DNA from 4 places in the Nonomuraea sp. AD125B genome. Region 4 is predicted to be linked to each of the others. Evidence: riboswitches for the same ligand, from Rfam matches in the RefSeq annotation. Region 4 holds a riboswitch; each other region holds the start of a gene.
What was found. A riboswitch is a leader RNA that binds a small molecule or an ion and turns the genes downstream of it on or off. The one in region 4 is predicted to bind cyclic di-AMP.

Region 1: another riboswitch for cyclic di-AMP. It lies ahead of ACBR40_RS01900 (CHAP domain-containing protein); the one in region 4 lies ahead of ACBR40_RS11340 (hypothetical protein).
Region 2: another riboswitch for cyclic di-AMP. It lies ahead of ACBR40_RS35655 (C40 family peptidase); the one in region 4 lies ahead of ACBR40_RS11340 (hypothetical protein).
Region 3: another riboswitch for cyclic di-AMP. It lies ahead of ACBR40_RS04080 (CHAP domain-containing protein); the one in region 4 lies ahead of ACBR40_RS11340 (hypothetical protein).

What each region holds. Positions count from the first base shown of each region.
Region 1 is NZ_JBGLOU010000001.1:415,530-423,080, forward strand. Features, by position in the region: gene ACBR40_RS01865 (RNA polymerase sigma factor) at 1-929, opposite strand, end outside; gene ACBR40_RS01870 (YciI family protein) at 989-1,414, opposite strand; gene ACBR40_RS01875 (aldehyde dehydrogenase) at 1,529-2,959, opposite strand; gene ACBR40_RS01880 (tautomerase family protein) at 2,961-3,167, opposite strand; gene ACBR40_RS01885 (VOC family protein) at 3,169-4,080, opposite strand; gene ACBR40_RS01890 (class II aldolase/adducin family protein) at 4,077-4,760, opposite strand; gene ACBR40_RS01895 (PadR family transcriptional regulator) at 4,868-5,449, shown strand; gene ACBR40_RS01900 (CHAP domain-containing protein) at 5,523-6,236, opposite strand; cyclic di-AMP (ydaO/yuaA leader) riboswitch at 6,249-6,384, opposite strand; gene ACBR40_RS01905 (Gfo/Idh/MocA family protein) at 6,507-7,460, opposite strand; gene ACBR40_RS01910 (aldo/keto reductase) at 7,481-7,551, opposite strand, start outside.
Region 2 is NZ_JBGLOU010000016.1:65,950-73,500, forward strand. Features, by position in the region: gene ACBR40_RS35645 (branched-chain amino acid aminotransferase) at 1-634, opposite strand, end outside; gene ACBR40_RS35650 (3-isopropylmalate dehydrogenase) at 858-1,904, opposite strand; cyclic di-AMP (ydaO/yuaA leader) riboswitch at 2,017-2,158, shown strand; gene ACBR40_RS35655 (C40 family peptidase) at 2,183-2,782, shown strand; gene serA (phosphoglycerate dehydrogenase) at 3,197-4,786, opposite strand; gene ACBR40_RS35665 (hypothetical protein) at 5,029-5,883, shown strand; gene ACBR40_RS35670 (MFS transporter) at 5,990-7,339, shown strand; gene ACBR40_RS35675 (FHA domain-containing protein) at 7,407-7,551, shown strand, end outside.
Region 3 is NZ_JBGLOU010000001.1:878,188-885,738, forward strand. Features, by position in the region: gene ACBR40_RS04055 (YafY family protein) at 1-863, shown strand, start outside; gene ACBR40_RS04060 (DUF6010 family protein) at 825-1,247, opposite strand; gene ACBR40_RS04065 (GlxA family transcriptional regulator) at 1,338-2,291, shown strand; gene ACBR40_RS04070 (FBP domain-containing protein) at 2,297-2,803, opposite strand; gene ACBR40_RS04075 (TetR/AcrR family transcriptional regulator) at 2,872-3,444, shown strand; gene ACBR40_RS04080 (CHAP domain-containing protein) at 3,450-4,130, opposite strand; cyclic di-AMP (ydaO/yuaA leader) riboswitch at 4,145-4,286, opposite strand; gene ACBR40_RS04085 (LLM class F420-dependent oxidoreductase) at 4,485-5,354, opposite strand; gene ACBR40_RS04090 (iron-containing redox enzyme family protein) at 5,372-6,484, shown strand; gene ACBR40_RS04095 (hypothetical protein) at 6,579-6,707, shown strand; gene ACBR40_RS04100 (YeiH family protein) at 6,707-7,551, shown strand, end outside.
Region 4 is NZ_JBGLOU010000003.1:483,860-491,410, forward strand. Features, by position in the region: gene ACBR40_RS11300 (DUF4032 domain-containing protein) at 1-840, shown strand, start outside; gene ACBR40_RS11305 (NAD(P)-dependent oxidoreductase) at 859-1,464, opposite strand; gene ACBR40_RS11310 (helix-turn-helix domain-containing protein) at 1,561-1,869, shown strand; gene ACBR40_RS11315 (roadblock/LC7 domain-containing protein) at 2,007-2,381, shown strand; gene ACBR40_RS11320 (hypothetical protein) at 2,385-3,221, shown strand; gene ACBR40_RS11325 (roadblock/LC7 domain-containing protein) at 3,251-3,625, shown strand; gene ACBR40_RS11330 (hypothetical protein) at 3,648-4,019, shown strand; gene ACBR40_RS11335 (alpha/beta fold hydrolase) at 4,063-4,908, opposite strand; gene ACBR40_RS11340 (hypothetical protein) at 4,959-5,780, opposite strand; cyclic di-AMP (ydaO/yuaA leader) riboswitch at 5,991-6,126, opposite strand; gene ACBR40_RS11345 (DUF5302 domain-containing protein) at 6,263-6,463, opposite strand; gene ACBR40_RS11350 (MDR family MFS transporter) at 6,512-7,551, opposite strand, start outside.

The DNA.
Region 1 (7,551 bases), on a different contig from region 4:
TCCTGCTCCAGCAGCAGGACCGGCTCGCCCGACGGGCCCACGCGGGCCGCCGAGCGGGACGCGTGCAGCTCCATGAGCGCCACCAGGCCGTGCACCTCGGGCTCGCCCGGCATCAGCCCGGCCAGGACGCGGCCGAGACGCAGGGCGTCCTCGCACAGCGCGGGCCGCAGCCAGTCGTCGCCCGCCGTGGCCGAGTAGCCCTCGTTGAAGATCAGGTAGATGACCTCCAGGACGGCCGCGAGCCGCCCGGCCAGCTCGCCGCCCCCGGGCACCTCGAACGGCACGCGCTTGTCGGCCAGGGCGCGCTTGGCGCGGACGATGCGCTGCGCCACCGTCGGCTCGGGGACCAGGAACGCGCGGGCGATCTCCTCGGTGGTCAGGCCGCCGAGCACGCGCAGGGTCAGCGCCACCCGCGACTCCATCGACAGCGCCGGGTGGCAGGCCGTGAACACCAGGCGCAGCAGGTCGTCCTCGATCTCGTCCGGCTCGGGCCGCTCCTCCTCGCCCGCGCCGCTCTCCAGCCGGTGGCCGAGCTCGGCGAGGTTGTGGCGCAGCCGTTCGTTCCTGCGGATCAGGTCGATCGCGCGGCGCCTGGCGACCGTCACGAGCCAGGCGCCCGGGTTGTCCGGCACCCCGGACCCGGGCCACTGCTCAAGCGCGGCGACCAGCGCGTCCTGCGCCAGCTCCTCGGCCAAGCCGACGTCGCGGACGAGCCCGGCGAGCCCGGCGATGAGCCGGGCGGCCTCGATCCGCCACACCGCCTCCACGGTGCGGTGCGGATCGGCACCGGCGCCGCGGTGCGCGCCGGTGCCCCCGCCAGCGTCCGCGCCAAGGTCCGCGCCAGCGTCCGCGCCAAGGTCCGCGCCGGGGTCCGCGCCAAGGTCCGCGCCGTGGTCCGCGCCAAGGTCCGCGCCGGGGTCCGTCGTCATCCGCCCATCCCACCAGCGCCCCCGCCGCCCTCGCAACCCGCGGCGGGGCGCGCGGGGGGTCAGGCGTCGGGGACGTCGCCGCGCAGGCGTACGTGCAGGGCCCGCTCGCGCTCCTCCTCCGGCAGCGACTCGTCGAGCACGTCGGAGGCGTCGAAGACGCGCCACACGTCGAGCCCGACGCCGTCGTGGCCGGGCGGCACCGGCACCCGCAGCGCCCACTCGATCGCCTCCTCCCGCGACTTCACCTGGATCAGCCAGAACCCGGCGATCAGCTCCTTGGACTCGGCGAACGGCCCGTCGATCACGCTCGCCCGCCCCCCGCTGTAGGCGATCTGCGCCCCCTTGGAGCTGGGCAGCAGCCCCTCGGCGGCCAGCAGCACCCCGGCCTTGGCCAGCGCCTCGTTGTAGGCGTGCATGGCGTCCACGAGCTCCTGAGGAGGCAGCTCCCCGGCCTCGGTCGCGGCGTTGCCCTTGCCCACGATCATGAACTTCACGGTCTGCTCCTCTTTCACGCGTACGGTCCGTCGCCGGTGCGTCGAACGGCGGGAGGCCGGATCGACAGGCGGCCACCGATTGTCGTACACCCGGAGGCCACCCGCTCAGTCGATCTGCATGACGACGGCCTTCGGCTCGGTGAAGAACTCGCGGCTGAACGTGCCGCCCTCGCGCCCCACGCCCGAGTCGCCCGCCCCGCCGAACGGCGCCCGCAGGTCGCGGATGAAGAAGCAGTTGACCCAGACCGTGCCCGCCCGCAGCCGGGCCGAGACGCGGTGCGCCCGCGACAGGCTCTCGGTGAACAGCATGGCGTTGAGCCCGTAGCGGGTGCCGTTCATGAGCGCCACGACCTCGTCCTCGGTGTCGAACGGCGTCACCGTCACCACCGGGCCGAAGATCTCCTCCCGCTGGTGGCGGGCGGTGGCGGGCAGGCCGGTGACGATCGTCGGCCGGACGAACCAGCCGTCGCCGAGCCCGCCCGCGTGCACGGTGCCGCCCTCGGCGGCGACGGTCTCGACGTAGCCGCGCACCTTGCGGTAGTGCGTCTCGGAGGCCAGCGGCCCGAGCTCGGTGTCCTCCAGCTTGGGGTCGCCGAGCCGCATCGCCCCGGCGGCGGCGGTGAAGCGGGCCAGGAACTCCTCGAACACCGGGCGCTGCACGTACAGGCGGGAGCCGGCCAGGCAGACCTGCCCGGCGTTGGTGAAGATCGCGCGCAGCGACCAGCTCACCGCGTTGTCCAGGTCGGCGTCGGCGAAGACGGCGTTGCCGCCCTTGCCGCCGAGCTCCAGGCTGACCGGGACGAGGTTGCGGGCGGCGGCGGCCGAGATGACGCGGCCGGTCGCCGACTCGCCGGTGAACGTGATGCGGTCCACGCCGGGATGCTCGGTGAGCGCCTGGCCGGCCGAGTCCGGGCCGTACCCGTGCACGACGTTGAGCACGCCGGGCGGCAGGCCCGCCTCCAGCGCGAGCCGGGCGAGGATGGTCGCCGAGGCGGGCGTGTCCTCGGCGGGCTTGAGCACGACCGTGTTGCCCCAGGCCAGCGCGGGCGCGATCTTCCAGGTCTCCAGCATGAGCGGGAAGTTCCACGGCGCGACGGCGGCGGCCACGCCGACCGGCTCGTAGCGGGTGTAGGCGTGGTGGCCGGAGTCCATCGGCAGGGCCTCGGCCGGGGTGAGGCGGGCGTGGTCGGCGAAGAAGCGGAAGTTGTCGGCGGCGCGGGGCACGTCGTTGCCGCGGCTCTGGCTGATCGGCTTGCCCATGTCGCGGGTGTCGGCCAGGCCGAGCCGGTCGGCGTGGGCCAGGATGAGGTCCGCCAGGCGGTGCAGCAGCCGCCCGCGCTCGGCGTGGCCCATGCGTGGCCAGGGCCCCTCGTCGAAGGCGCGCCGCGCCGCCGCGACGGCCAGGTCCACCTCGGCGGGGCCGCCGAGCGCGACCTCGGCCCACGGCCCGCGGGTGTAGGGATCGACGCTGGCGAAGGTCTCGCCGCCCGCCGAGGCGACCTCGGCGCCGTCGATCACGTGCCCGAAGAACTCCACGTCAACCGCCCTTGCTGATCTCGTCGCGTTCGGCGAGCGTCTGGTCGCCGGCCGCCCAGTGCGTACGCGGCACCTCCCTGACGATCACCCTGATGCTCTGGGCCGGCGAGCCGATCGCCCGCTCCACGGCGGCGTGCAGCTCGTGGATGAGCGCCCGGATCGCGGCCGGATCACGCCCTTCGGACAGGGACACCTCGACCAGCGGCATGTCAGCCCTCGCTTCCCGTGACGGGCCGCCCCGGCAGGGGACGGCGGATCTGCGGCTGGGTGTGGACGCGCCGCGTGGGGCCCTGCCACATGTCGATCGAGCCCGGCTCGGCGGGGTCGAAGTAGCGGGGACGCCAGGCGTCCTCGTCGGTGATGAGGCGCACGCCCCACGAGTACTCGTACGTGATGCCCTCGGGGCCCTTGAAGTAGACGAACACGGCCGTGGACTGGGGGTGGCGGCCGGGGCCCATCTCGATCTCGACGCCGTTCGCCTCCAGGAAGTGCCAGTTGCGCATGACGTCGTCGAGCGAGTCCACCTGGAAGTTGATGTGGCAGAGCCCCGGCCGGCTGCCCTGGAAGACGGCGAGCTTGTGGTGGACCTGGTCGATGCGCATGAGGCAGGCCCAGTCGCCGATCCAGTCGGAGACGCGGGCGTTGAACAGGCCGTTCCAGAAGCGGTACGCCTCGCGCACGTCGGGCGCGTCCAGGCACAGGTGGCCGAACTCGGTGATGCCGGCCTCGCGGCCGTGCCGTACGGGGGCGGTGAGCGTCACCTGGTCGATGACGAGGTCGACCCGGTTGCCGAAGGGGTCGTCGAAGGAGAGGAAGTCGCGGACCCGGCGCGAGCGGGCCTCCTCGGCGCCGCCCCGCGCGACGGCGACGCCCGCCTTCTCCAGCTCGGTCTCGGCGGCGGCCAGCGCGTCCTCGTCGCGGACGGTGAAGCCGGAGCTGATGACGCCGGACTCGCCCTCGACCAGGGCGAGGCAGTGGTGGCGCTGGTCGGCGCGCAGGTAGGCGACGCCGTTCTCCTGGGCGGTGAGCTCCATGCCGACGACGTCGACCGCGAAGCGCACGGCGGTGTCCAGGTCGGCGGCGCCGGAGCGGACGTAGGCGATGTCCGTCAACTCGATCATGACGACTCCCGGAGGTGGGACCAGATGCGGGCGAGGAGTTCGGGCGCGGCGGACCGCCACGCCCGCTGTTCGGCGGGGGTGAGGGGGACGGGGGTTCCGGCCGCGGCGGCGGTGGCGTTCATGCGGGCGCTGGCCTCCAGCACCCACATGAGGGCGACGGCCTCGCCGGCGCTCGCGCCGGCGGTGACCGCGCCGTTGCCCCGCATGACCAGGGCGGGGGAGTCGCCGAGCCGGTCGGCGAGCGCCCGGCCGCGGGCCCGGTCGCGGACGAGCACGGCGTCGTCGAGCACGGGCACCTCGGGCCCGAGGAAGGCGCCCTGCCCGTGTAGCGGCCGGATGGGCACCCCGGCGGCGGCGAGCGCGGTGGCGGCAGGCGGCTGTGCCCGGCAGATCGCGCCGGTGCCGGGGCGGGCGCGGGCGATCTCGACGTGGATCCACGCCTCGCGCGGCGCTCCGCCGGGCAGTTCGGCGGCGTCGAGAGGGAGCTCGGCGTACGGGGACGCGGCCGTGAGGGTGCCCAGGGGCACGGGTGGAGTCATCAGCAGCCGGTCGGCGCCGGTCCGGACCGAGACGTGCCCGAACGCGGTCACCAGCCCCGCCGCCGCCAGTGCCCGCCCGGCCAGGGCCAGCTCGGTCCGTAAGTGCTCTTCCGGTAAGGGTCCGGCTTCAGCCGTGCGCACCGCCGCCCGCCTCCTCGCGAGATCGTTCCCGAAGACAGGGAGGACAATACATGTATCTCCATACCTGTTCTAGAGGAACGGATCATGCTCTCCCTATGCTGGAGGGCATGTCGCTTCAGCACGCGCTGCTCGGCGTCCTGGAGGCGCGCCCCATGAACGGGTACGAGCTGACCCGCTTCTTCGAGGCCGCCCCGCGCTGGGTGTGGTCGGCGCCGCAGAGCCAGATCTATCCCACGCTGCGCCAGATGGAGCAGGCCGGCCTCATCGAGGGCCAGAAGGAGATCCGGGGCACCAGGCTGAGCAGGACCGTCTACTCCATCACCGGACGCGGCCTGGCGGAGCTGCGCGCCTGGCTCGGCGCCTCCCACACCCCGCCGCCGGCGCGGGACGCGTTCTTCCTGCAGGCGCTGTTCTTCGACATGATCGAGCCGGACCGGGCCGCGTCGGTGCTCAAGGCGTTCATCGCCGAGCAGGAGCAGCTCGCCGCCGAGTGGCGGGCGCACAGGGAGGCGCTGCTGGCCAAGGACACCCCCCTGCTCAAGGAGCGGCTGAAGAACCGCCCGGCGGCCGAGCACGACCGCATCGCCGCGCTGAAGGCGCACGTCTTCGCGGGGCAGATCGCGGTCGCGACGGCCCGCGCCGAGTGGGCCCGCGAGAGCCTGCGGCTGCTGGAGGAGCCCACGCCCTGACGCGGGCGGGGCCGCACACGCGACGAGCGCGCGTCCCCGGGCGATGGGGACGCGCGCTCGTACGTGGGTGAGGTCAGGAGGCGTACTCGGGGTAGCCGTAGCCGACGACCTGCCACTTCGGCCGGACGCGCTCCTCCACCTTGCCGTTGCCGGTGTTGCCCTCGATGGTGGAGATGGTGCCGTCCTGGTTGTCCTTCTCGACGAACCCGACGTGGTTGATGGCGTCGAGGTCCTTGCTGCCGCTCCAGGAGAAGAAGACCACCGCGCCGGGCTTGGCGACGGTGCCGAAGCGGTCGTTGTTCTTGAACCACCTGGCGTGGGCGACGGTCCAGGCGTCCCAGCCGATCTGCGGGCGGGCGCCGGTCTTCTCGCCGACCCAGGAGACGAACATCGCGCACCAGGGGGCGTTGAGGTAGCCGGCGGGGGTGCCGCCGTCGCGGGCGATGGTCTCGGCGGCCCGCTTCGAGTCGGCGTACCAGCGCTGGTACGGGGTGCCGCCGCCGGCGGCGTTCTCGCTGGTGCCCACCTGGGAGCGGGCCATGGACAGCACCTGGTCGGCGGTGACCTGGATCTTGTTCTCGTCGGCGCGGGAGCGCTGGGCGGCGTGGTCGACCGGGTTCTTGGTGCTCTTGACAGTGCTCTTGACGGTGCTGCTGTGCTGTCCTGCGGCCGAGGCGGTCTCGGCGTTCGCGGCCTGCGGGCCGAGCGCGGCGGCGGCCACGGCCGTGCCGAGGACGGCGTAGGCGATCTTCATCTTTCGGGCAGCGGTGAAGCCGTGCTTGGCCATCGAGGGGGTTACTCCTTGCTTCCATGCCGCTTACCGGGTTAGCTGACGGGTTCGGACGTGGAAGCTGCCCTACGGCACGTGGTGCCGATTCACCCCAAAGGACGTGGGTCCCCGGTTCCGCGCGTGGCGGATTCAGCGGTCACAGGACGATCCTGTGATGTTCTTTCACTTGCGATGGTCAGACATACTCCGACAAAACGGACGTATGCCCTGAGATGCCCCATAAGGTAATACACATGGCAAGGAGATGACAAATCCCTAAAGGGCTGGTCAGGACAGTTGTTGCCGGGCGTCGGCCAGCAGCCCCATCATGGCAAGGGATTCGTCAAGCGGCATGATCGCCGATTCGGTCCGTCCCTCGGCCACCGCGGCACGCACCTCGCGCACCTCACCCGCGTAGCCGTTGTCGGCCGGATCGAGCAGATGCTCCTCGGGCTCCATGCCGGGCGCGGACAGCACGATCCGCTCCGGCGCCCAGAACGCCGCCGGGATGTCCGCCCGCATGCCCGTGCCGACCACGTGGGCGGAGTTGGGGTAGTGCGCGAGCAACGAGGTCGCCACCACGGCGTGCCGCCCCCCGGAGTACGTCAGCAGCCCCGCCGCCTCGGCGTCCACGCCGTTGGGCGCGAGCGCCCCGGTGACGCGCAGGCTCTCGGGCATGCCGAGCAGCAGCTGCGCCAGCCCGAACGGGTAGATGCCGAGGTCGAGCAGCGCGCCGCCGCCCAGCTCGGGAGCCCACAGCCGGTGCGCCTCATCATAGGGATGGGCGAAGCCGAAGGACGCCTGCACCGAGCGGATCTCCCCGAAGCGCTCGTCGGTGGCGATCATGCGGATCAGCGGGTTGAACCGCATCCACATGGCCTCCATGAGGAAGACGCCCGCCTCGCGCGCCAGGCGCACCATCGTCTCGGCGTCCGCCACGCTGGCCGCGAGCGGCTTCTCGCACAGCACGGCCTTGCCGTTCGCGATGGCGGCCGCGGCCACCGGGAGGTGCTGGGCGTGGGGCGTGGCGACGTAGATCGCGTCCACGGCCGGGTCGGCGCACAACTGCTCGTAGGAGCCGTACGCCGACTCCGCGCCGAGCGTCGCGGCCATCGCCCGCGCCCTGCCGAGGTCGCGGGAGCCGACGGCGGCCACCCGCATGCCCGGCTCGGCCGCGATGGCCGTCCCCACGGTCTGGGCGATGCCGCCGGTCGCCGCTATGCCCCACGCAAAATCTCGCACAAGGCGAGATCGTAGAGGGTTCAGGTGGCGTTGAAGGTGTCGGGGTCGGGCCCGAGGCGCTTGCCCTGGTTGAGGGCTCCGATGGCGGCCA
Region 2 (7,551 bases), on a different contig from region 4:
CGGCGTAGTTGCCGCCGCACTTGGCGAAGCCGGTGCCGCCGGGGGCGGCCCGGGTGTACTCGGTGGACAGCCACACCGAGACGGGCTTGACGCCGCCACTGAAGTACGACGCCGCCGGCGAGGCGATGACCATGTACGAGTAGGTCCTGGAGGGGTAGTTGACGCCGAGCCCCGCCTGGGTGGCGATCATGAAGGGCCGCAGGTAGAGGCTGTGCCCCTCGGTGGTCGGCACCCACTCCTCGTCGGTGCGGACGAGGAGTTCGAGCGACTCGACGAACGTCTCCTCGGGCAGCTCGGGCATGGCCATGCGGGCGGCCGAGCGGTTGAAGCGGGCGGCGTTGGCGTACGGGCGGAACATCACGATGGAGCCGTTGGCCTGCCGGTACGCCTTCAGGCCCTCGAACAGCTCCTGCGCGTAGTGGAAGACCGCGGTGGCCGGGTCGAGCGAGAGCGGCCCGTACGGCGCCAGCCGGGCGTCGTGCCAGCCGCGGCCCTCGGTGTAGTCGATGATGATCATGTGGTCGGTGAAGGACTGCCCGAATCCGGGGTTCGTCAGTACCTGCTCCCGCTCGGCCGCGGTGCGAGCGTGGTCGGATAGCTGCACGTCGAAGCTGAGCTTCTGAGCGATGGTCATGACGATGGTCCTTCTCTCTGCGATTTCGCGAAAATCTACCGAATCCTGAGGGTCCGTGGACCCGCTACAGCGCGGCAGTGCTGCCCGAAGGCAGCTAGTACTTCCTATTGTCTCGCCATATGGGATGACAAGCTGCCGTTGGGCGATTCGGCCACTTCGGACAGCAGAAAGCGCCTGGCGATCCGGGTGCGGACCGCCAGGCGCGTGGGGAGGCTAGGCGGCCCTAGCCGGATACTCGCGCGGTGATGTCGTCGCCGATCTGCGAGGTGGTGCGGCCGGTCCAGCCGGTCAGCCGCTCGACGATGTCGTCGGCGACCGCCTGCTCGACCTTGGCCGCCTCGGCGCTCAGGCCGAGGTGGTCGAGGAGCATGGCGACCGACAGGATGGTGGCGGTCGGGTCGGCCTTGCCCTGGCCCGCGATGTCGGGGGCGCTGCCGTGCACCGGCTCGAACATGCTGGGCGCCGTGCGCTCGGGGTTGATGTTGCCGCTCGCGGCCAGGCCGATGCCGCCCGCGATGGCCGCGCCGAGGTCGGTGATGATGTCGCCGAACAGGTTGTCGGTGACGACGACGTCGAAGCGCCCCGGCTGGGTCACGAAGAACATCGACGCCGCGTCGATGTGGCAGTAGTCGGTGCTGACCTCGGGGTATTCCTCGGCCACCCGGTTGACCGTGCGCTGCCACAGGTCGCCGGCGAAGGTGAGGACGTTGGTCTTGTGGACCAGCGTCAGCTTCTTGCGCGGGCGGCTCTGGGCCTTGTCGAAGGCGTAGCGGACGACGCGCTCGACGCCGTGGGCGGTGTTGAGCGACTCCTGGGTGGCGATCTCGTGCGGCGTGCCGCGACGCATGGCGCCGCCGGTGCCCGCGTAGAGGCCCTCGGTGCCCTCGCGGACCACGATCATGTCGATGTCCTCGGCCGTGGTGTCGGCCAGCGGGGTCTCGACGCCGGGGAAGAGCTTGACCGGGCGCAGGTTGACGTAGTGGTCGAACTCGAAGCGCAGCCGCAGCAGCAGGTCGCGCTCCAGGATGCCCGGCGGCACGCTGGGGTCGCCCACCGCGCCGAGCAGGATCGCGTCGTAGCCGCGCAGCTCCTGCAGCACCGAGTCGGGCAGCGTCTCGCCGGTGCGGTGGTATCGCGCCGCGCCCAGGTCGTAGTGCGTGGGCTCGATCTTCGTGCCGACGGCTTCGAGGACCTTGAGCCCTTCGGTGACGACCTCGGTGCCGATGCCATCGCCGGGGATGACGGCCAAGCGGATGTTACGCGACTCCATGCCGGTACCTTACCGGCTCGTCTCGCCTGACGAACACTCGGTCTCATTTTTCGGACTGTTCCAGAAAAGTCCGATTTGTGAAGGTTTGCGATCTTTTGACTGATTCGTTAGCGTCCGTGCCCTGCCTAATCCACGCGGCGGTTCGCGTGGAGCCGGGGACCCACTCTCCCCCAGGGGCGAATCGGCATGCGCCGTAGGGCTGCTTCCAAGCCCGAGCCCGTCAGCTAACCCGGTCGGCCGTATGGAAGGACAGTCCCCTGTCTCGCATCGCCATTCTCGTGGCGGCGGGCGCGACCGGCCTCGCCGTGCTCGCCTCCCCCGCCCAGGCCTCCACCCCCGACGAGAACAACCCCGGCCGCGCGCCCAAGGCCGAAACCCTCGACCAGCGCGCACTCACCACCACGCTCACCGGTCCGGAACTCAAGAAGATCCGGGACCGGCAGAGCAGGCCCGCCTGGAAGATCGCGCTGAACTTCGCCCTGAAAAAACAGGGCATCCCGTACCTATGGGGCGGGACCGGCAGGGGCGGGTACGACTGCTCGGGCCTCATGCTCCGGGCGTACCAGAAGGCGGGGATCCAGCTGCCCCGCGTCGCCGCCGACCAGTACGCGGCATTCGACAAGAAGGTCTCCTGGAACCACCTCAAGCCCGGCGACCTGGTCTTCTTCAGCAACCTCGGCCACGTCGGGATGATCTCCCGGCCCGGCTACATGGTGCACGCGCCCCGCACCGGCGACGTCATCAAGGAGGAGAAGCTGTCGAGCTGGCGCAGAAGCGTCTTCGTCGGCGGCGTCCGGCCCGACCGCAAGGGCGTGCGGGAGTGGGCGGAGCGGCAGGAGGAGCCGGCACCGCCCATGCCCGTCGCGTCGGTGCTCTGACCGACGTCCCTGATGTGCGAGCCGGGGCCCTACCGGCCGGACTCCTGCGGGGCGCCGCCGTTGTCGCGGCGGTCCAGCGCGGTCTGCAGGGCCTCGGCGGCCTCGTCCTTGTGGTCTTCCGCACGGTTCCAGGCGTACATCTCGTACATGATCGTCAACTCGTTTCGCGAGGAGGCGTTACTGACGGGAGGGACTTACCGGCCGACGCGACGCCGTTCACCGCGGCGAGTCGCCGACCTGCCCTAACAGGCCTCGCCGCGGCAGGTAATGAGTACGAGCACCTGGCGCATGTGCTTCCACGTTAACCGAGGAATCTCGTTGGATGTCCTAGCATCCCGCATGCTGAGACAGCTGAGACGACGAAAAGGCCGCCGCCCGATCCGGGCGGCGGCCTTTCGCGCGAGGCGGGGAGTGTCAGTCCTCCAGGTCCACAGAACGGCCGCTCTCGGCGCCGATCTCGGCCACGATCTGGTCGACGATGTCGGCCGGGATCGCCGAGTCGACGGTCAGCGCGATGAGCGCCTTGCCGCCCTTGACGTCGCGGGCCACCTGCATGGAGGCGATGTTGACGCCGTGCTCGCCGAGCAGGCGGCCGACCACGCCGACGATGCCGGGACGGTCGGCGTAGGTGAAGAACGCGAGGTGCGCCGTCGGCTCGATCTCCATCTCATAGCCGTTGACCTCGACGATCTTGGTGATCTGGCGGGGACCGGACAGCGTGCCCGACACCGAGACCTGGCGGCCGTCGGCCAGCACGCCACGGACGGTCACCACGTTGCGCCAGTCGGGGCTCTCGGAGCTGGTGATCAGCTCGACGGCGACGCCGCGGTCCTTGGCCAGCAGCGGCGCGTTGACGTAGGTGACCTGCTCCTCGATGACGTCGGCGAAGACGCCCTTGAGCGCGGCCAGCTCGATGACCCGCACGTCCTGGGAGGCGATCTCGCCGCGCACCTCGACGTCGAGCTTGGTGGCGACCTCGCCGGCCAGCGCGGTGAACACCCGGCCCAGCTTCTCGGCCAGCGGCAGGCCCGGCTTGACGTCCTCGGCGACGGCGCCGCCCTGGACGTTGACCGCGTCCGGCACGAACTCGCCCGCGAGCGCCAGCTTCACGCTCCGCGCGACCTGGGTGCCGGCCTTCTCCTGGGCCTCGTGGGTGGAGGCGCCGAGGTGCGGCGTGACGACGACCTGGTCGAGCTCGAACAGCGGGCTGTCGGTGCAGGGCTCCTTGGCGAAGACGTCGAGACCGGCGCCCGCGACGCGGCCCTCCTTGATCGCGGAGTAGAGCGCGGCCTCGTCCACGATGCCGCCGCGGGCGACGTTGACGATGCGCACGCTCGGCTTGACCTTGTGCAGCGCCTCGTCGCCGATGAGCCCGAGGGTCTCCTTGGTCTTCGGCAGGTGCACGGTGATGAAGTCGGCCTGCTTGAACACCTCGTCGAGGCTCACCAGCTTGACGCCGAGCTGCGCGGCGCGGGCCGGCGGCAGGTAGGGGTCGTAGGCGATGATCTCGACGCCGAACGGCGCCAGCCGCTGCGCCACGAGCTGGCCGATCTTGCCGAATCCGAGGATGCCGACGACCTTCTCGTCCAGCTCGACGCCGGTGTACTTGGACCGCTTCCACTCCCCGTTCTTCAGCGCGGCGTGCGCCTGGGCGGTGTTGCGCGCGCTGGCCAGGATGAGGGCGACGGTCTGCTCGGCGGCGCTGGTGATGTTGGAGGTCGGCGCGTTGACGACCATGACACCGGCCTTGGTGGCCGCCTCGACGTCGACGTTGTCGAGCCCGACGCCCGCGCGGGCGACCACGCGCAGCTTGGGCGCCGCGGCGATGGCCTCGGCGTCGACCTGCGTCGCGGAGCGCACGATGAGGGCGTCCACGTCGGCGAGGGCGGGCAGGAGCTGGGAACGGTCGGCGCCGTCGGTGTGGCGGACCTCGAAATCGGCGCCGAGAACGGCGAGGCCGGCCTCGGACAGCTCCTCAGCGACCAGTACGACGGGCTTGTTCACAGGTGAATCCTTAGGGGCTTCCGGCGAGTCATGAGGGGGACACGTCCATGGATCCCCCGGCGGTCCTACCGAGTCTAACCGGCGCTTGTGAACGCATTCACGAAGGACCCACGATGTGAGACGGACGGGCGGCTACCCGGTAGAGGACAAAGTCACCCACTCCGGGGCCATCTTCGTCTTGATCGGGAGATTTATTCGCCATTAGCCTGATAAGCCGTGGCCGACTACCTATGGTTCGTCATATGAGCATCGGGAATCCTGCGCTTGCCGACGTTCTCGCCCAGCATGGCACGCCCCACCGGCTGCTGGGCGCCCTCGCCGACGGTGGCGTCCTGGTGGCAGTGCGCCCTGACCGTTCGGTCGTCCTCGGGACGACCCAGGCCGGCGACCGCGTGTTGCTCGGCTACACCAGCGCGACCACCTACGCCCGGCACCGTGGCAGCCATTCCCTGTCGGCGTGCGACGCCGACACCATCCTGGACATCCAGCGCGTCACGGGCGTGCGGGAGATCGTGATCGACGCGGCCGGACCAGCCGCCGCGGCCGTGCCCATCGACGATCTCCAGCGCTTCCTCACCACGACGCGGACCGGGCCCACGCCCGTCCTGTCGGGGGCGGCCCCCGCCGCCTACGCGACGGGCGCGATGGCCACCGTGTCGCGGGGTGCCGCGCTGGCCCAGGTCGCCCCGCCGGCTCCGCAGGCGCCGTCGTTCCCGTGGGTGCCCGCGCCGAGGCCGCACCTGTCGGGCCCGATGCAGCAGGTGGACCCCGGCTACCGCAGGTGCACCCATCCCATCCTGCCCGCGCTGCGGCAGGCGATCGCGCAGCTGCTCATGGACTTCCCGCTCGTGCACCACGTGTGGATCTCCGAGGCGAGCACCGCGTCCGGGGCCACCGGGATCATGCTGCACGTCAAGGTCCACATGTCGGCCGCCGAGGACGTCGTACGCGACCTGCACCGCCTGGTGCGGGCCCGGCTGCCGCAGTTCGCGGCCAGCGGCGCGCCGATCCTCATGGCCCGGGTGGCCGACGCGCGCAGCGAGCGCCGGATGATCGAGATCGGCGCGCACGTGGTGTGCGCCGACGTACGCGACTGACCCAGCGCGCCGACGTGCGCGGCTGACCTGCGGCGGCGGGATTCTCCTGCCGCCGCCGGCCGAATGGGTCTCCCCAAACAAGCCGTTGCTCGGCTCTAATGTGGGGATGATCACACCGGTCGCGGCCACGGTTCCCCGGGGCGTGCGCCTCGGTTACGGGGTCGGCTCCTTCTGCACGGCAACGGTCAACGCCGTGCCGGGGTTGTTGTTGCTCTACTACATGACCAACTTCCTGGCCGTGCCCGCGTGGCTGGCCGGCGTGGTGGTGACCGCGCCCAAGGTCTGGGACCTGGTCATCAATCCGCTGGTCGGGCGGTGGTCCGACCGGACCGTCTCGCGCTGGGGCCCGCGCCGGCCGTGGCTGCTCGCCGGGGCCTGCACGCTGCCGGTCGCGTTCTTCCTGGTCTTCGCGGGGCCGCCGCTGACGGGGGTGCCCGCCGCCGCCTACGTCGCGGTGTGCTTCCTCGCCACGGCGACGGCGTACGCGCTGTTCGAGGTGCCGTACAAGGCCATGCCCGGCGAGATGACGCACGACTACCACGAGCGCACCTCGCTGCTGCAGTGGCGCATGGTCTTCATCGGCGTGGCCACCGCGATCAGCGGCGTGCTCGCCCCCGCCATCGCCACCGGCGAGGGCGAGCACGGGACGCTGGGCAGCTACCGGGCGATGGCGCTCACCATCGCGGTCATCCTGCTGCTCGCCATGCTCGGCTCCTTCTTCGGCACCGCCCGCGCCCCCATGACCGGCGCTCCGGAGGCCGACCGGGGCGACTGGCGCGAACAGCTCGCCGCGATCAAGGGCAACCGGCCGTTCCTCTGGCTGACCGTGCTGGCCTGCACGCAGATGCTGGCGGTGAGCATGATGCTGGCCGCCGCGCCGTACTTCGCCACGTACACGATCGGCGATCCCAAGGCCACGCAGACGCTCTTCGCGGCGCTCGTGGGGCCGATCCTGCTGACCATGCCGCTGTGGGTGCGCCTCGCCAGGCGCTTCGACAAGCGGGGGGCGATGGTGCTGGCGGCCTCGCTGTTCGCCGCGGGGACTGCGGCGGCCATGGCCACGCCGCTGTTCGGGGCGTTGTGGGCGCACGTGACGATCCTGTTCGTCGGCGTCGGGTACGCCGGGCTGCAGCTGCTGCAGTTCTCCATGCTGGCCGACGTCATCGCCGTGGACGCCGCGGAGACCGGCAAGCGGCGCGCGGGCGTGCTCACCGGGCTCTGGACGGCCATCGAGAGCGGGGTCAGCTCGTTCGGCGCGCTGATCTTCGGTGTCGTCCTGTCGATCGGCGGCTTCGTCGAGTCCCAGCCGGACACGCCCGTACGGCAGCCGGACAGCGCCGTGACGGCCGTGCTGATCGGGCAGACCGCCATCCCCGCGCTGATCATCTTCGCGTCGGTGCTGGTGACGCTGAAGTACCGGCTCACGCCACCCGTCGCGCCGCCCGCGGACGCGTGAACCCGAGGGCGGCACCCGATTCGGCGTATTCTGGACACGAACCGAGGTTGAGGCCGATACTCGCTACATGAGCTCGACCCATCCACCCTTCCGCGCCTCCGACGGGGAACGCGACCGTGCGATCGACGAGCTCAAGGTCCGCGCGGTGGAGGGCCGCATCTCCCACGACACCTTCGTCGGCCGCGTCGACCAGGCGCTGCGCGCCCGCAGTC
Region 3 (7,551 bases), on a different contig from region 4:
GCCGCGACGTCGACCGCCTGCGCGCCTACGGTTACCCGGTGCGGACGCGCCCCGGCCCCGGCGGCCACTACCGGCTGGTGGCCGGCAGCGCGCTGCCGCCGCTGGTGCTCGACGACGACGAGGCGATCGCCACCCTCCTCGGCCTCGCCACCCTGGCCGCGACCGGCCGCGCCGCCGAGGGCAGCGTGGACGAGGCCGCCACCCGCGCCTACGGCAAGCTCGACCAGTTCCTGCCGAAGCGGCTGCGGCACCGGGCCGCCCAGCTCAGGGCGAGCCTGGAGACCAGCACCGCGCGGGCCCCGAGCGTCAGCGCCGACGTCCTGGCCGAGCTGGCCGAGGCGATCCAGCGCCGGCTCGTCGTCACCTTCGACTACACCGGCAGGGACGGCGCGGTAACCTCCCGGCGGGCCGAGCCCTACCGGCACGTGCACCACAACCTGCGCTGGTACCTGCTGGCCCGCGACACCGCCAAGGACGACTGGCGGGTCTTCCGCCTCGACCGCGTCACCGGCCTGCGCACCTCGACCAGCACGTACGAGCCCCGCCCCCTGCCCGCCGAGACCGCGCTCGACTACCTGCGCCAGGGGCTCGGCAAGGACCGCGAGCGGGTCGTCCTCACCGTCGAGGCGTCATTGGCCGACGTCGCCGACGCGTTCGCCTACGAGGACGCCGACCTGGAGGCCCTGGGGGAGCGGCGGACCAGGGCCGTGCTGGCGCTCGACACCTGGCAGTGGCTGCTGCTCCGCCTCGCCTTCCTGGACGTCCCCTTCACCGTCGAGGAGCCGGAGCGTTTCCGCGCCGCCCTCCGGTCGTTCGGGGCGCGCCTAAGCGGCGGGGGCGGTCCGGCGCAGCCGGTCGCGTAGCCGGGCGAGCACCGGCGGGCCGCCCGCGAGGCACCACAGCGCGATGACCGGGTCGCAGACGGCGCAGCCGAAGGAGGAGTCGCCGGCGAAGGCGAGGATGGGGCTGGCGTTCAGGTGGTGGAGGACGTCCCAGGCCGTGTGGAGCAGCCAGCCGGCGCCGATCCACGTCCAGCTGTCGAGGCCGCGGAAGGCGACGTAGGTCATGACGACCGGCAGGACGAACTCGGCGTACCCGAGCCCGCCGCCGCTCAGGTACGCGGCGCCCGCGCCGGCGACCAGCACGGCGTTGGCGCGGCGGCGGTGCGGGTCGGGGATCAGGGAGAGCAGGCAGACGCAGACGATCCCGATGAGGATCGGCATGAGGACGGACATGAGGTTGGACACGGGGGAACGCTAGGGCTGGCCCGCCGCCCGGCCCCAGTGGCTGGAACGCCAATTTCCCACGGGTTCCCGCCACCGCCTACGGTGTCCCGCATGCACACGGTGGCGGTTCTGGCGCTGGACCAGGTGGTGGCGGCCGACCTGGCGACGCCGGTCGAGGTGTTCGGGCGGGTCCGGGTGGACGGGCGGCGGGCGTACCGCGTGCTGGTCTGCGCGGTGACGCCGCAGGTCGCGAGCGACGCCTTCACCATCGTCGCCCCGCACGGCCTGGAGGCGCTGCGCGAGGCGGACACGATCGTCGTGCCCGGCTGCTCCGAGGGGGCCGCCCCGCCCGACCCGGCCGCGCTGGAGGCGTTGCGCGCCGCGGCCGCGGGCGGCGTCAGGATCGCCTCCATCTGCGTGGGGGCGTTCACCCTGGCCGCCGCCGGGCTGCTCGACGGGCTCAGCGCCACCACGCACTGGGCCGCGGCGGAGCGGCTGGCGGAGGCGTACCCGCTGGTGGACGTGCGGCCGGACGTCCTCTACGTGGACAACGGCCAGATCCTCACCTCCGCGGGCGCCGCCGCGGGGCTCGACCTGTGCCTGCACCTGATCCGGCGCGACCTCGGCTCGGCGGTCGCCGCCGACGCGGCCCGCCTGGCGGTGACGCCGCTGGAACGCGAGGGCGGGCAGGCGCAGTTCGTCACGCACGCCCGGCCGCCGGCGCCGCGCGGCTCACTGCTGGAGCCGGTGCTGTCCTGGATCGAGGACAACCTCGCCGGCGAGCTGACGCCGGCCGGCATGGCCGCGCGGGCCGGGATGAGCGAGCGCACCTTCGGCCGCCGCTTCCGCGAGCAGACCGGCACCACGCCGCTGCAGTGGCTGCTGCGCGCCCGGGTGCGGCGGGCCCAACTCCTGCTGGAGACCACGGACCACGGCGTCGAGCGGGTCGCGGCGCAGGCCGGGTTCACCTCGGCGACGGCGTTCCGTGAGCGGTTCAAGCGGGTCGTCGGCGTCACCCCGCAGTCCTACCGCGCCTCCTTCCGCACGCGCGGTCCCGCGGTCTGACCGGCTCATGCGGCTCTCGCGGCCACCTTGTCCAGGAAGGCGTACAGGTTCGTCCGGGTGCGGGCGAGCTTGTCCTCCAGGGTGAGGGACTCGTCGATGACGCCGCCGCCCGCGGCCTCCTTCGTGCCGCGCAGGTAGAGGGAGCAGGCGAGGTCGGCGCACATGTACTGGCCGACGGAGTTGCCCTGGCGGCCCGCCTCGCCGGTGCGGCGGGCGCTCATGAGCGCGACGCCGCCGTTGGTGTGCGTGGTCAGGCAGAGCGAGCACATGCTGCGCGCGGTGAAGCCGCGGGCCGCGCCCGAGGTCACGCGGAGCGCCACCCCGACGAGGGCGCCGTCGCGCTCGGCCACCAGGTACGCGCGTTCCGGCGCGCCCGGATCCCGCCAGCCGAGGAAGTCGAGGTCGTCCCAGGGCTGGTCGGGCAGGTCCTTCGGCACGCCGGCGCGCTTGGCCTCACCCTTCGAGCAGTTGATGAGGGACGCGCGGATCTCGCGCTCGGTGAGAGGTCTCATGAGCGGCGAGGCTAGTTTCCTTAATGCTATTATGCAAATGCTTAAAGGCTTTAAGTGATGGAGGGCGCGTGGCACGAGCGGGACTGACCGCGGAACGCCTGACCCGGGCGGCGGCGGAGCTGGCCGACGAGCTCGGCTTCCACAACCTGACGGTCTCGGCGCTCGCCCGCCGGTTCGGCGTCAAGCCCGCCGCGCTCTACTCCCACGTCAGGGACGCCCAGGAGCTGCGGGTGCGGGTGGCGGTCCTCGCCCTCGCCGAGCTCGCCGAGCGGGCCGCCGCCGCCCTCGCCGGCCGCGCCGGCAAGGACGCGCTGGTGGCCTTCGCCGACGCCTACCGCGGCTACGCCAAGGAGCACCCCGGCCGGTACGCCGCCGGGCAGATCGAGCTCGACGACGAGACCGCCTACGCCAGCGCCGCCCGCCGGCACGCCGAGATGACCAGGGCCATCCTGCGCGGCTACGACCTGCCCGAGCCCGCCCAGACCGACGCCGTGCGCATGCTGCACAGCACCTTCCACGGTTTCGTCAGCCTGGAGACGCAGGGCGGCTTCGCCCGCACCCCGCGCGAGGTGGACGTGTCCTGGGCGCGGACCCTCGACGCTCTCGACGCGGTGCTCAGGAACTGGCCTCCGGAGGAGTGAGCGGGTCAGGCGGCGTAGTTCGGGTAGCCGTAGCCGACGACCTGGGAGGTCGGGCGGACCCGCTCCTCGACCTTGCCGTTGCCGGTGTTGCCCTCGATCGTGGAGATCGTGCCGTCGCCGTTGTCCTTGACGACGAAACCGACGTGGTTGATGGCGCTCAGGCTCTTGCTGCCGCTCCAGGAGAAGAACACCACGGCGCCGGGCTTGGCCTCGGTGCCCCAGCGGTCGTTGGCGGCGAACCACTTGGCGTGGGCGACGGTGTAGGCGTCCCAGCCGACCTGGGTACGGGCGCCGGTCTGCTCGCCGACCCAGGAGACGAACATCGAGCACCAGGGGGCGTTCAGGTAGGCGTTCCTGTTGCCGCCGTCGCGCTGGACGGTCTCGCCGGCGCGGGCCGAGTCGGCGTACCACTGCTGGAACTTGGTGCCGCCGCCGTCGGCGTTCTCGGACGTGCCGACCTGGGCGCGGGCGAGGTCGAGGACCTGCTGGGCGGTGACGTTGACGCGCGCGTCGCGGTTGCTGACGCCCTGCTGGGCGGCGGCGGCGGCCGCGGGCTGCGCGGGGGCGCTGTCGGCGGCCGCGGTCACGGCGGCGGTGGCGCCCAGGGCGGAGACGGCGAGGGCGCCGCTCAGCGCCAGCTTGGCGGCGTTCAGCTTCGGGGCACGGATGAAACGGCTGATGGCCATGAGGGGTTTGCTCCTTTGCGCTTCCATGCCGCTTACCGGGTTAGCTGACGGGTTCGGGCGTGCGGAAGCTGCCCTACGGCACATGGACGTGCCGATTCACCCCGGTCGAGAACGGGTCCCCGGTTCCGCCAGTGGCGGATTCAGCGGCCGCGGGCATCGGACGCCCGCGGTGGGAGTGGGATCGAACGTGGCGTCCGCGAGGCGGACGCGGGCGAGCGCGGCCCGGTGGTCACTCGCTCTGCGGCTGAGGTCGCGGCCACGCTCACTGGACCGTACAACACCCCTCTGACCTGCGTAATTCCCCGGTCACGAAATCCCCATGACGGGCGGCGAAGGTAACGTGCGGGTGTGCTCTCAGCCGCGTCCCAGCCCGAGCGCGGCGGCGGCCTCCTCCAGAGCTTCCAGGTGTCCCTCGACCGGGCCGAGGCCCGCCCCCATCGTGTTGATCGAGAGGTGCGTCGCGCCCGCCTCCCGCCAGCGCCCGGCGAGGTCGACCAGCGCCTCGGCGTCGCCCGTCCACCCCGCCCGGCCCTCCATGCCGAGCCCGGACGGGTCGCGGCCGGCCTGCGTGGCGGCCTCCTCGACCATGGCCTTGGCCTGGTCGAGCTCCGGCCCCGGGGACATCTGGGGGAACCAGCCGTCGGCCAGCCGCCCGGCCCGCCGGTAGGCCGGGGGCGACTGCGCGCCGAACCAGACCGGGATCGGCCGCTGCACCGGCAGCGGCGCGAGCCCGGCGGCGCTCACCCGGTGGTACTCGCCCTCGAAGGTGACCGTCTGCTCGCACCAGAGCTCGCGCATCAGCGCGACCTGCTCCTCGATCCGCTTGCCGCGGGTGCCGAAGTCCGCGCCGAGCGCTTCGTACTCGACGTGGTTCCAGCCCAGCCCCACGCCCATGCGGAAGCGTCCGCCGGTCAGCAGGTCGACCTCGGCGGCCTGCTTGGCGGCCAGCACCGCCTGCCGCTGCGGCAGGATGATGATGCCGGTGACCAGCTCCAGCGACGTCAGCGCGGCCAGGTAGCCGAACATCACCATCGGCTCGTGGAAGGTCGTGTGCACGTCATAGGGGCCGCTCCAGCCCTGGTGCACGGCCGGGTCGGCGCCCACGACGTGGTCGTAGGCGAGCACGTGGCGAAAGCCCAGTTCCTCGACGCGCCGGCCGTAGGCGCGTACGGCGCCCGGGTCCGCGCCGATCTCGGACTGCGGGAAGACGACACCGATCTGCATGTGTGGCTCCTGTCATCGTGATCTTCCCTCCCATCATCGCGGTCCCGCCGTGCCCGGCCCGCGACCGCCGCGCTGCCCGGCGCGCCCGGTTTGGACGTGAGGGCCCCGGGCAGCGGAGCCGGATGCACCTGCCCGCCGCCCGCGGCCCCCTCACCGCCGAGCTCTTCGAACGCCTCGCCGGGCCGCCCGCCGACCTGGACCCGCCGCCGGCAACCCCTGGCCCCTGCGCCACGGCCCTGGCGGACGGCGACCTGCAGCTCGCCCTGTTCGCCTGCTACGAGCTGCACTACCGCGGCTTCGCCGGGGTGGACGACCGCTGGGAGTGGCAGCCGTCGCTCCTGGGCTTCCGGCGCGAGCTCGAACGCCGCCTGGAGGGCGCGCTCGCGGACGCCGTGCCGCGTCCCGAGCCGGTGCCGCCCCAGCAGGTACGCCGCGCGCTCAAGGAACTGGTCGCCCACGACGAGCAGCAGGGACCGGGCCTGGCGGCGTACCTCCAGCGCGAGGCCGACCTCGACCGGTTCCGCGAGTTCGTCGTCCACCGCTCGATCTACCACCTGAAGGAGGCCGACCCGCACACCTGGGGCATCCCGCGCCTGCACGGCCGGCCCAAGGCCGCGCTGGTGGAGGTCCAGTCCGACGAGTACGGCGGCGGCAGGCCCGAGCGCATGCACGCCGAGCTGTTCCGCACCACGATGACCGCCCTGGGCCTGGACGCCTCCTACGGCGCCTACCTGGGCCGGGTGCCGGGCGTCACGCTGGCCGTCTCCAACGTCATGTCGCTGTTCGGGCTGCACCGCCGGCTGCGCGGCGCGCTGGCCGGGCACCTCGCCGCCGTGGAGATGACCTCGTCGCTGCCCAACCGCCGCTACGCCACGGCCCTGCGCAGGCTCGGCGGGGACGCCGAGGCCACCCGCTTCTACGACGAGCACGTCCAGGCCGACGCCGTGCACGAGCAGATCGCCGCGCACGACCTGTGCACCGGCCTGGCGACGCAGGAGCCGTCGCTGACCGGCGACATCCTGTACGGCGCGGCGTGCGCCCTGGCCGTCGAGCGGCTGTGGGCGGAGCACGTGCTGGGCCGTTGGGAGCAGGGCGCGACCTCGCTGGAGGACGAGACGGTCGCGGCCTGAGACCTCCTGTTAACCTACTAAATCAGTAGGTCTTGACGGGTTTAGTCCTCCGTGGTGTCCTGAAATCGGCCGACCGCCGGAGAGGGGCACCCCCATGAGCACCCGAGAAGAACCTCCTGAGAGCCGTACCGCGTTCAACGAGGACTGGGCGGCGACCCTCCTCGGCCTGGCGCTGCTCGTCCTCGTCCTCGCCGGCGTCATCCCGCCCGGCCTGGTGCCGTGATGACCGCCGGGACCGCCGTCACGACCCGCACGTGGCAGTGGAGCGCGCTCGGCGTGCTCGCCGTCCTGCTGCTCGGGGCCGCCACCCGCTTCCTGGAGCAGAACGTCCCGTCCTGGTTCGCCGGCTCGGGCCTGGCCAAGGCCGTCGAGTTCCCCGTGTACGCGATCGTCCTCGGCCTGCTCGGCAACGCGGTGCTCACCGCGGCCGGGCTGCGGGAGCGGCTGTCGGGCGGGTTCCGCACCGAGTTCTTCATCAAGACCGGGCTCGTGCTGCTCGGCGCGTCGATCAACCTCAAGGTGATCGTGACCGCGGCCGGGCCGGCGATCGTGCAGGCCCTGGTGCTGATCAGCACGGTGTTCCTGTTCACCTGGTGGCTGGGCGGCAGGCTGGGGCTGGACGACCGGCTGCGGGCGCTGCTGTCGTCCGCCGTGTCGATCTGCGGGGTCAGCGCCGCCATCGCGGCCGCCGGAGCCGTGCAGGCCAAGCGTGAGCAGCTCGCCTACAGCGCCAGCCTGGTGATCGCCTTCGCGCTGCCGTCGATCTTCGTCCTGCCCGCGCTGGCCACCCTGCTCGGGCTGAGCCCGGAGGTCGCGGGCGCGTGGATCGGCGGCAACATCGACACCACGGCCGCGGTGACCGCCGCGGGCGCGCTCGCCGGTGAGGACGCGCTGGCCATCGCCACCATCGTCAAGGTCACCCAGAACGCGCTCATCGGCGTCGTCGTGGTGGCGCTGACGGCCTGGTTCGCCTTCCGCGTGGACCGGCGGCCGGACGCGCCCCGGCCCGGCGCGGGGGAGCTGTGGCGGCGCTTCCCGAAGTTCGTGCTCGGCTTCGTGGCCGCCTC
Region 4 (7,551 bases):
CGCCTGCTGGACGCCCTGGCCGTGCTGCTGGTGCGGCTGCATCTCAACGGCTTCTACTGGGGCGACTGCTCGCTGTCCAACACGCTCTTCCGGCGGGACGCGGGGGCGTTCGCGGCCTATCTGGTGGACGCCGAGACCGGCGAGCTGCACCCGATGATCAGCGAGGGCCAGCGGCTGGCCGACATCGACACGGCCCACACCAACATCTTCGGCGAGATGCTGGACCTGGAGGCCGGCGGGCTGCTGCACCCGTCGATCGACCCCATGGAGACCGCCGAGGACATCGTGGCCCGCTACCACCGCCTCTGGGCCGAGCTCAACGACAGCGAGATCATCGAGGAGCTGGACTGGCACCGCGTGGAGCAGCGCATCCGGCGGCTCAACCTGCTCGGCTTCGACGTGGCCGAGATGATGGTGCGGCGCAAGGTCGGCACCGGCCGGCTCATCGTCCGGCCGAAGGTGGTGGACGCGGGGCACCACCAGCGGCGGCTGCTCAGGCTGACCGGCCTCGACGTCGAGGAGAACCAGGCCAGGCGGCTGCTCAACGACCTCGACGGCTTCCGGGTGGCGAAGGGCCTGCGGCACGAGGACGAGGCCATCGTGGCGCACCGGTGGCTGGCGGAGGTGTTCAACCCGACGGTGGACGCGATCCCGGCCGGGCTGCGCGGGAAGCTGGAGCCCGCGCAGATCTTCCACGAGATCCTCGACCACCGCTGGTATCTGTCCGAGCAGGCGGGCGCCGACGTCGGGCTCGCCACGGCGGCGAAGTCGTACGTGGACAACGTGCTCGTGCACAAGCCCGACGAGAAGGCGCTGCTTCCGGACGAACCGGACGAGTGACCTAGTAGGCGAGTCGACCTAGTAAGCGACGGTGATGCGGGTGCGCGGGTGTGCCCCGCGCTCCAGCTCGTCGGCGACGGCGACCGCGTAGTCCTCGGCCGTGATGAAGCTGCGGCCGTCGGCGTCGGCGAGCAGGTCCTCGCGGCCGATCCGGTAGACGCCGGTGCGCTCGCCGGGCGCGATCTCGGCGGCCGGCGAGATGTAGGTCCAGTCGAGGTCGTCCACCTCGCGGAAGAGGCCGAGGGCCTTCCGTCCGGCCAGCGCCTCATTTTTGTAGATGTCCGGGAAGCCGGGCGTGTCGACCAGGTCGTCGCCCGAGGGCGTCTTGAGGCTGCCCGCGCCGCCGACGGCGATCAGCCGCCGCGTGCCGGCCTCGCGCGCGCCGTCGATGACGGCGCGGTTGGCCTCCAGGAACGGGCCCTCCGGGTCGCTGCCGTCGCGCGGCGGCGAGATGGCGAGCACGATCGCGTCGTGCCCCTTGGCCAGGGTGGCGGTATCGCGGACGTCGCCCTTGACCGGGCCTCCCGAGCGGCTGACGCCGGTGACCTCGTGCCCACGTCCGGTCAGCTCGGCCACGATGCGCTGCCCGATCATGCCGGTCGCGCCAAAGACAAGGATCTTCATGAGGTCAACAGTATCTGTTGGATACTGGTTACTTCATCGTGCTATAAGTACCTTATGGATACCGGTGACGTATTCGACCCCCAATGCCCGACCCGCGTGGTCCTGGACCGTATCGGCGACAAATGGTCGATGCTGGTGCTGCTCAGCCTCCGCGACGGGCCGATGCGCTTCACCCAGTTGCGCACCAGGATCGGCGGCGTCACGCCGAAGGTGCTCACCCAGACCCTGCGCGCGATGGAGCAGGACGGACTGCTGACGCGGGAGGTGTTCGCCGAGGTCCCGCCGCGGGTGGAGTACACGCTGACGGGGCTCGGGCGCTCGCTGCACGGGCCGCTGTCGGTGGTGGCCGAATGGGCCGAGCAGAACGTCGCGGAGATTCTCCGCTGCCGCGAGAAATTCTCGTAAATCGCATATTTATCTGCACTGGTGTTGTTTTTCTCCGCCATCGCCGTACAAAACATTAACTCCAGCAACTGATCACGCTTCGCGGCGGTTCCGTACCTCTACGCTGTCTCCGTCCCACCGATGGCGAGGGAGGTACCGTGCTCGGGATCGACACCTGCCTGGCGGAGGTCATGGCCATACCAGGCGCGCTGGACGCCATGCTGGTCGACCACACCAGCGGCATGGCCGTGGCCTTCAGCCAGGCGTCCGGCGTCGAGGCCGACCGCTCCGCCGCCGCGCTCACCGAGGCGCTGCGCGCCACCTCCGACGGGCTCGCCCGTACCTGTCCCGGCGACGTCGTACGCATCGACGACATGATGGTCACCACGGACAAGGGCCACCATCTGCTCCGGCTGATGGAGACCGTCTTCGAGGGGCCGCTCGTCATCTACGTACGCCTCGACCTGGAGCGGGCCAACCTCGCCCTGGCCAGGCACCGCCTCCAGTCCATCGCCGGCCGTCTGACGACGTGAGCCATGACCAAGCTGGACTCCCTCCTCGCCGGGCTCGCCCGAGAGCGCTCGACGGGCGCGCTGCGGGTCGGCCGGAGCGGCACCATCTTCCTGTCGGACGGGCGCGTGACGTACATGGAGTGCGCCCAGACCCCGAGCCTCGAACGGCTGCTCACCGCCAGGGGACGGATGTCGGAGGCGGCCCTGCGGGGCGCGCAGTCCGACGGCGGCTGCGACCGGCTGCTGCGCGAGGGCTCGATCACCCAGGGAGAGCTCCAGTACGCCGTGCTCGGCGTGGTGCTCGACGCGGCCTTCTTCCTGCTGCCGATGAGCGGGACGCGGCCGAAGTTCCGCCCCGGCGAGGAGCACTGGCTGGGCGGGCAGTGGTTCTTCGACGTGGCGGGGCTGGTGCGCGAGTGCGCCAGGCGGCGGGCCCAGCTCGCGGGGATCTGGCCCTCCGCCGACGTCGACACCAGCCCGGTGCGCCCGGCCACCGCCCTGGCCGGGCACGGGGTGACGCTCGACCGGGTCCAGTGGGAGGTGCTCGTCCGGGCCGACCGGAGGGCGACCCCGCTGGAGCTGGCCAAGCAGATCGGGCGGTCGGGCTACTCGGTGCTGCTGGCGGTGCGCCGGCTGGCCGCCGCCGGCCTGCTGTGCCCGCCGGATCCGCCCGGCCAGGACCCGGACCCGCCTTCCGCGGAGGACGAGCGGACGCTGCCCAGGCGGGCCCGCGGCGAGCTGCCGCGCCCGCCCCACCATCCGGAGGCCCCGCGGCTGCCCGCCGGGCCGCCCGTCACGGGGGACCCGACCGATATAGCGCTGCTGTTGCGGCTGAAGAAAGCGCTAGAGGAGCTGTCGTGAGGTTTCCCTCACTCAGGAGGAGGCCACGGGTGGAACCGACGCACGAGGTCCTGGAGGAGATGAGGCTCCTGCGCGAGCGCACGCCGGACGTGCGCGGGAGCGTCGCCTGCACGGTGGACGGCCTGCAGGTGGCCTGCGACCTGCCCGAGGAGATCGGCGAGCAGGCGGCGGCCCTCGCGGCGGCCCTGCTCGCCATGAGCAGGCGCATGCTGATCATGACGCAGCACGGCGCCTTCGAGGAGACGCTGATCTCCGGCACCGCCGGCTTCGTGGCCTTCTACGCCGCCGGCCCCACCGTCGTCCTCACAGTCCTGGCCGGACCCGGCGCGAACGTCGGGCTCCTGCGGCTGGAGGGCAGGAAGACGGCCGCCGCCGTGGCGGCCGTCGCAGCACACAAGCAATGAACCCGGCAGAAAAGGAGGAGTCATGGCGGGCATGGACGTCTCTCTCAAGGAGATGATGACCATCGACGGCGCGGTCGGAGCGGCGGTCGTCGACTACGGCAGCGGCATGGCGCTGGGCACCCTCGGCGGATCGAAGGACCTGGACCTCCAGGTCGCCGCCGCGGGGAACACCGAGGTCGTCAAGGCCAAGCTGCGTACGATGGACTCGCTGGGCCTCAAGGACAGCATCGAGGACATCCTCATCACCCTGGGGGGCCAGTACCACATCATCCGCCCCATCACCGGACGCGGCGGCAAGGGGCTGTTCCTCTACCTCGCCCTCGACCGCGCCCGGGCCAACCTCGCCATGTCCCGGCACCAGCTCCGGGCCATCGAGGAGAAGCTGGAGGTCTGACCACCTGCGCGGCCCGCGCCGGGGGGCGCGGGCCGCGGCGCGTTCAGGCGGTGGTGAGCTTGGTGATCTCGGCCACGAGGTCGGGCCAGAGCGCGCGGGGCAGGTCGTGCCCCATGCCCGGGTACGTCACCAGGCGGGCGCCCGGGATGGCCGCCGCGGTGGCCTGGCCGCCCGCCAGGGGGACGAGCTGGTCGGCCTCGCCGTGCACCACCAGGGTGGGCACGTCCAGCCGGCCGAGCGCCTCGACGCGGCTGCCCGAGGCCATGATGGCGGCGAGCTGCCGGCCGGTGCCCGCCGGGTCGAAGCAGCGGTCGTAGGCGAGGCCGGCGAGGGTGGTGACGCGCTCGTGGTCCAGCTCGTAGCCGGGCGAGCCGATCACCGACCAGGTCCGTACGGCCTGCTCCAGCACGCCGTCACGGTCGGCAGGGGGCCGGGCCATGAGGATCGCGGAGGCCTCCGCGGTCGGCGGCGCGACCTCCGGACCGGGGGTGGACATGATCGAGGTGAGGGTCAGCACGCGCTCCGGGTGGCGGATGGCCAGCGTCTGGGCGATCATCCCGCCCATCGAGGCGCCCACGATGTGGGCCTGTGGCCAGCCGAGGGCGTCCATGAGGCCGGCGGTGTCGTCGGCCATGTCGTCCAGCAGGTACGGCGGAGCCGCGCCAGGGCCGGACACCCCGGCCTCGTCGAAGTGGGTGGAGAGCCCCGCGTCGCGGTTGTCGAACCGGACGACGTGGTGTCCCTGCTCGGCCAGGAGCTCGCAGAGCCCTTCGTCCCAATGGATGAGCTGGGCGCCGAGACCCATGATGAGGAGCAGCGGGCGGCCTCCGGGGGCGCCGAAGCTCTCGTAGGCGATGTCGATGCCGTTGGCGGTTACGCGGGTCGTCACCGGGCCAGAATCTCATTCTGGTCCGGTGACGTAAAGCGTCAGGGCCGAGGTCAGCCCTTGATCAGGCGCCGGAGCCGAGTGCCGGCCACCACCACGGCCCCGCCGCCCAGGGCCAGGACGAACCACAGCACGGCGCCTCTCACGCCGGTGCTCACCTGCTCGGACTCGGCCGCGGGGGCGGGCACGGTCCGGCCGGCGGCGAGCTCGACGGCCGCGCCGCCGGAGGAAGCGCCGGCCTGGTTCTGCGTCTTGGCCTGGGGTGCGACCGCCGTCTTCTCCACGGTCCTCGCCGGCTGCGCGGTCTGCGTCGTCTTCGGCTTCTCGGCGACCTTCGGGGGCTCGGCCGGGTTGTTGTCGCGGCGCGACCAGGCGCCGGTGGAGAAGGGCACCGGGTAGTTCTTCTTGCCGACGCCGGGGCCCCACTTGGTGATGACGTAGTCGACCTTGATGTGGCCCTGGCCGCCGTTGCCGTCCACGTACAGCGTGGAGGGGTTGAACCTGCCGCCGGTCAGCTCGGCGAACGTCTTGGCGTCCAGGTCGAGCATGATGCCCGAGTTGGAGGGCACGCCGGGCCCGCGGTCACCCACGAAGAAGGGCATCTTCTTGCCCTTGTACATGACGTAGCCCTCGGTCAGCAGGGGCCAGCTCGGGCTGGCGGCCAGGCCCTTCTGCATGGGCTTGCCGCTGGCCGGCAGGCCCGTGTCCCCGGCCCGGCCGGAGGCGTCGTCCCAGAAGTAGGAGGCCGTGGTCGAGCCCTTGAGCAGGATCTTCTCGTCGGTGTCGGCGTGGGCGGGGGTGGATACGGCGGTGAGCGCGCCGAACGAGCAGGCGGCGAGCACGGCGCAGGAACGCAGGCCAAAGCGGGGAGACATGAAGCAGTGAGTCCTTTGCGAGGGGACAGGGACACGCGCTCAGGGGAGAAAGGCGCAGCCAGGGGTGAGCACCTGACGGGGGAGGCTGCGCGGAGCGCGGAAAAGAGCCTGGGGTGAAGGGCCGCTCAGCCGGCGGCCGGCACTACGCTCTCGGGAATCTCGACCGGTGGGGAGCCGGCGTCCGGGGGTGTGACGCGGTACGACATGCGGGGGTCCTCTCCATCACGCCTACCGGGTTAGCTGACGGGTTCGGGCGAGGAGATGCCCTACCGGCGTGCTGCCGGATTCACCCCAACGAAGTGGGTCCCCGGTTCCCGAGTGGTTCGGGATTCGGCTGGTTGAATGGCAAGACTAAACCACGCACGCCGGGACGAACGCAAACGAATCGTCATGAATCGGACAAAAGATCTACCTGGCCGCGCGCAAAGAAAAGAGGGACGCGGAATAACCGCGCCCCTCTGGACCTGCCGGAACTGTCTGACTCAGCCGCCGCTCTTGCGCCTGAAGGATCGCTTGTTCGCGGCCGGGCCGTGCGTGCCGTGGATCTTCGACGGATCGCCGCCCCTGCCACCCGCGCCGCCGGCCGCCTGCTGGCCGCGCTTGCGCTCAAGCGCCTCGCGGAACTTGCGCTTCATCTCGTCCTCGGGAGTTTCGCTGACTTCCGGCTCCGGTGATTCCGCCATTGAGGACCTCCATGGTGTTGGGACACCCCCAGCTTCGCACGGGGTCCCTTACGACGCGAAACCGGCGTCAATCTTGGTCTGCGGTACGGCCGGCAACTCCAGCCGCCGTCCCGGCATGGCCGCCAGCGCCACCAGGGCGATCACCGCCCCGGCCACGCCGATCGACGGCACGGCGACGGCCGCGGCGGAGGCGTGCGCGGCGGCGAGGCCCTGCGCCGGAGCCTCCGCCGTGACCGTGGAGGTGTAGAGCGCGCCGCCCACGGCCAGCGCCACGGAGCCGCCGATCTGGCGGAAGAAGGTGAGGTTGGCCGAGGCGGTGCCGAGGTACGCGGGCGGCAGCGCCTGCTGGACGGCCACGGTCAGCCCCGACAGCATCGGCCCCATGCCCAGCCCGATGAGCAGCATCCACCCGGCGAGCGCCAGGCCGCCGGTGTCCAGGGCGAGGTTGACGCAGAGCAGGGTGCCGGCCGCGAGCAGGAACGGCGAAGCCAGCAGCCAGGGCTTGTAGACCCTGGTACGGGACATCAGCAGGCCCATGACGCCGCTGCCCACGACCATGGCCAGCGTCATGGGGTAGATCCGCAGGCCCGACTCGGTGGCGCCGGCGCCCAGCGCCTCCTGGAAGTAGCGCGGCAGGAAGACGACCCCGGCGTACAGGCAGAACGCGGTGACGAAGGAGGTGACGTTGACCAGCGTGTACGTCCGGTTGCCGAACAGGTGCATCGGCATCATCGGGTTGGCCGCCCGCCGCTCCACCGCCACGAACGCGGCGAGCCCGGCCAGCGCCAGCAGGATCGGCCCCGCCACGGGCGCGTCGGTCCAGGTGTGGCCGTCGAGCCCCTTCTCCGTCAGCCCCACGAGCAGGGCGGTGATGGCCACGGTGAAGACGGCGATGCCCGCGTAGTCGGGACGCCCGCCGCCGCCGGTGCCCGGCCTCCAGGGCAGGCGCAGCGCCACGATCGCGATCACCACCGCGCCGAGCGGCACGTTCACGTAGAAACCCCAGCGCCAGCTCGCCTGGTCGGTGAACACCCCGCCGAGGAACGGCCCCGCCAGGTACGCCAGCGCCATCACGCCGCCGAGCGCCC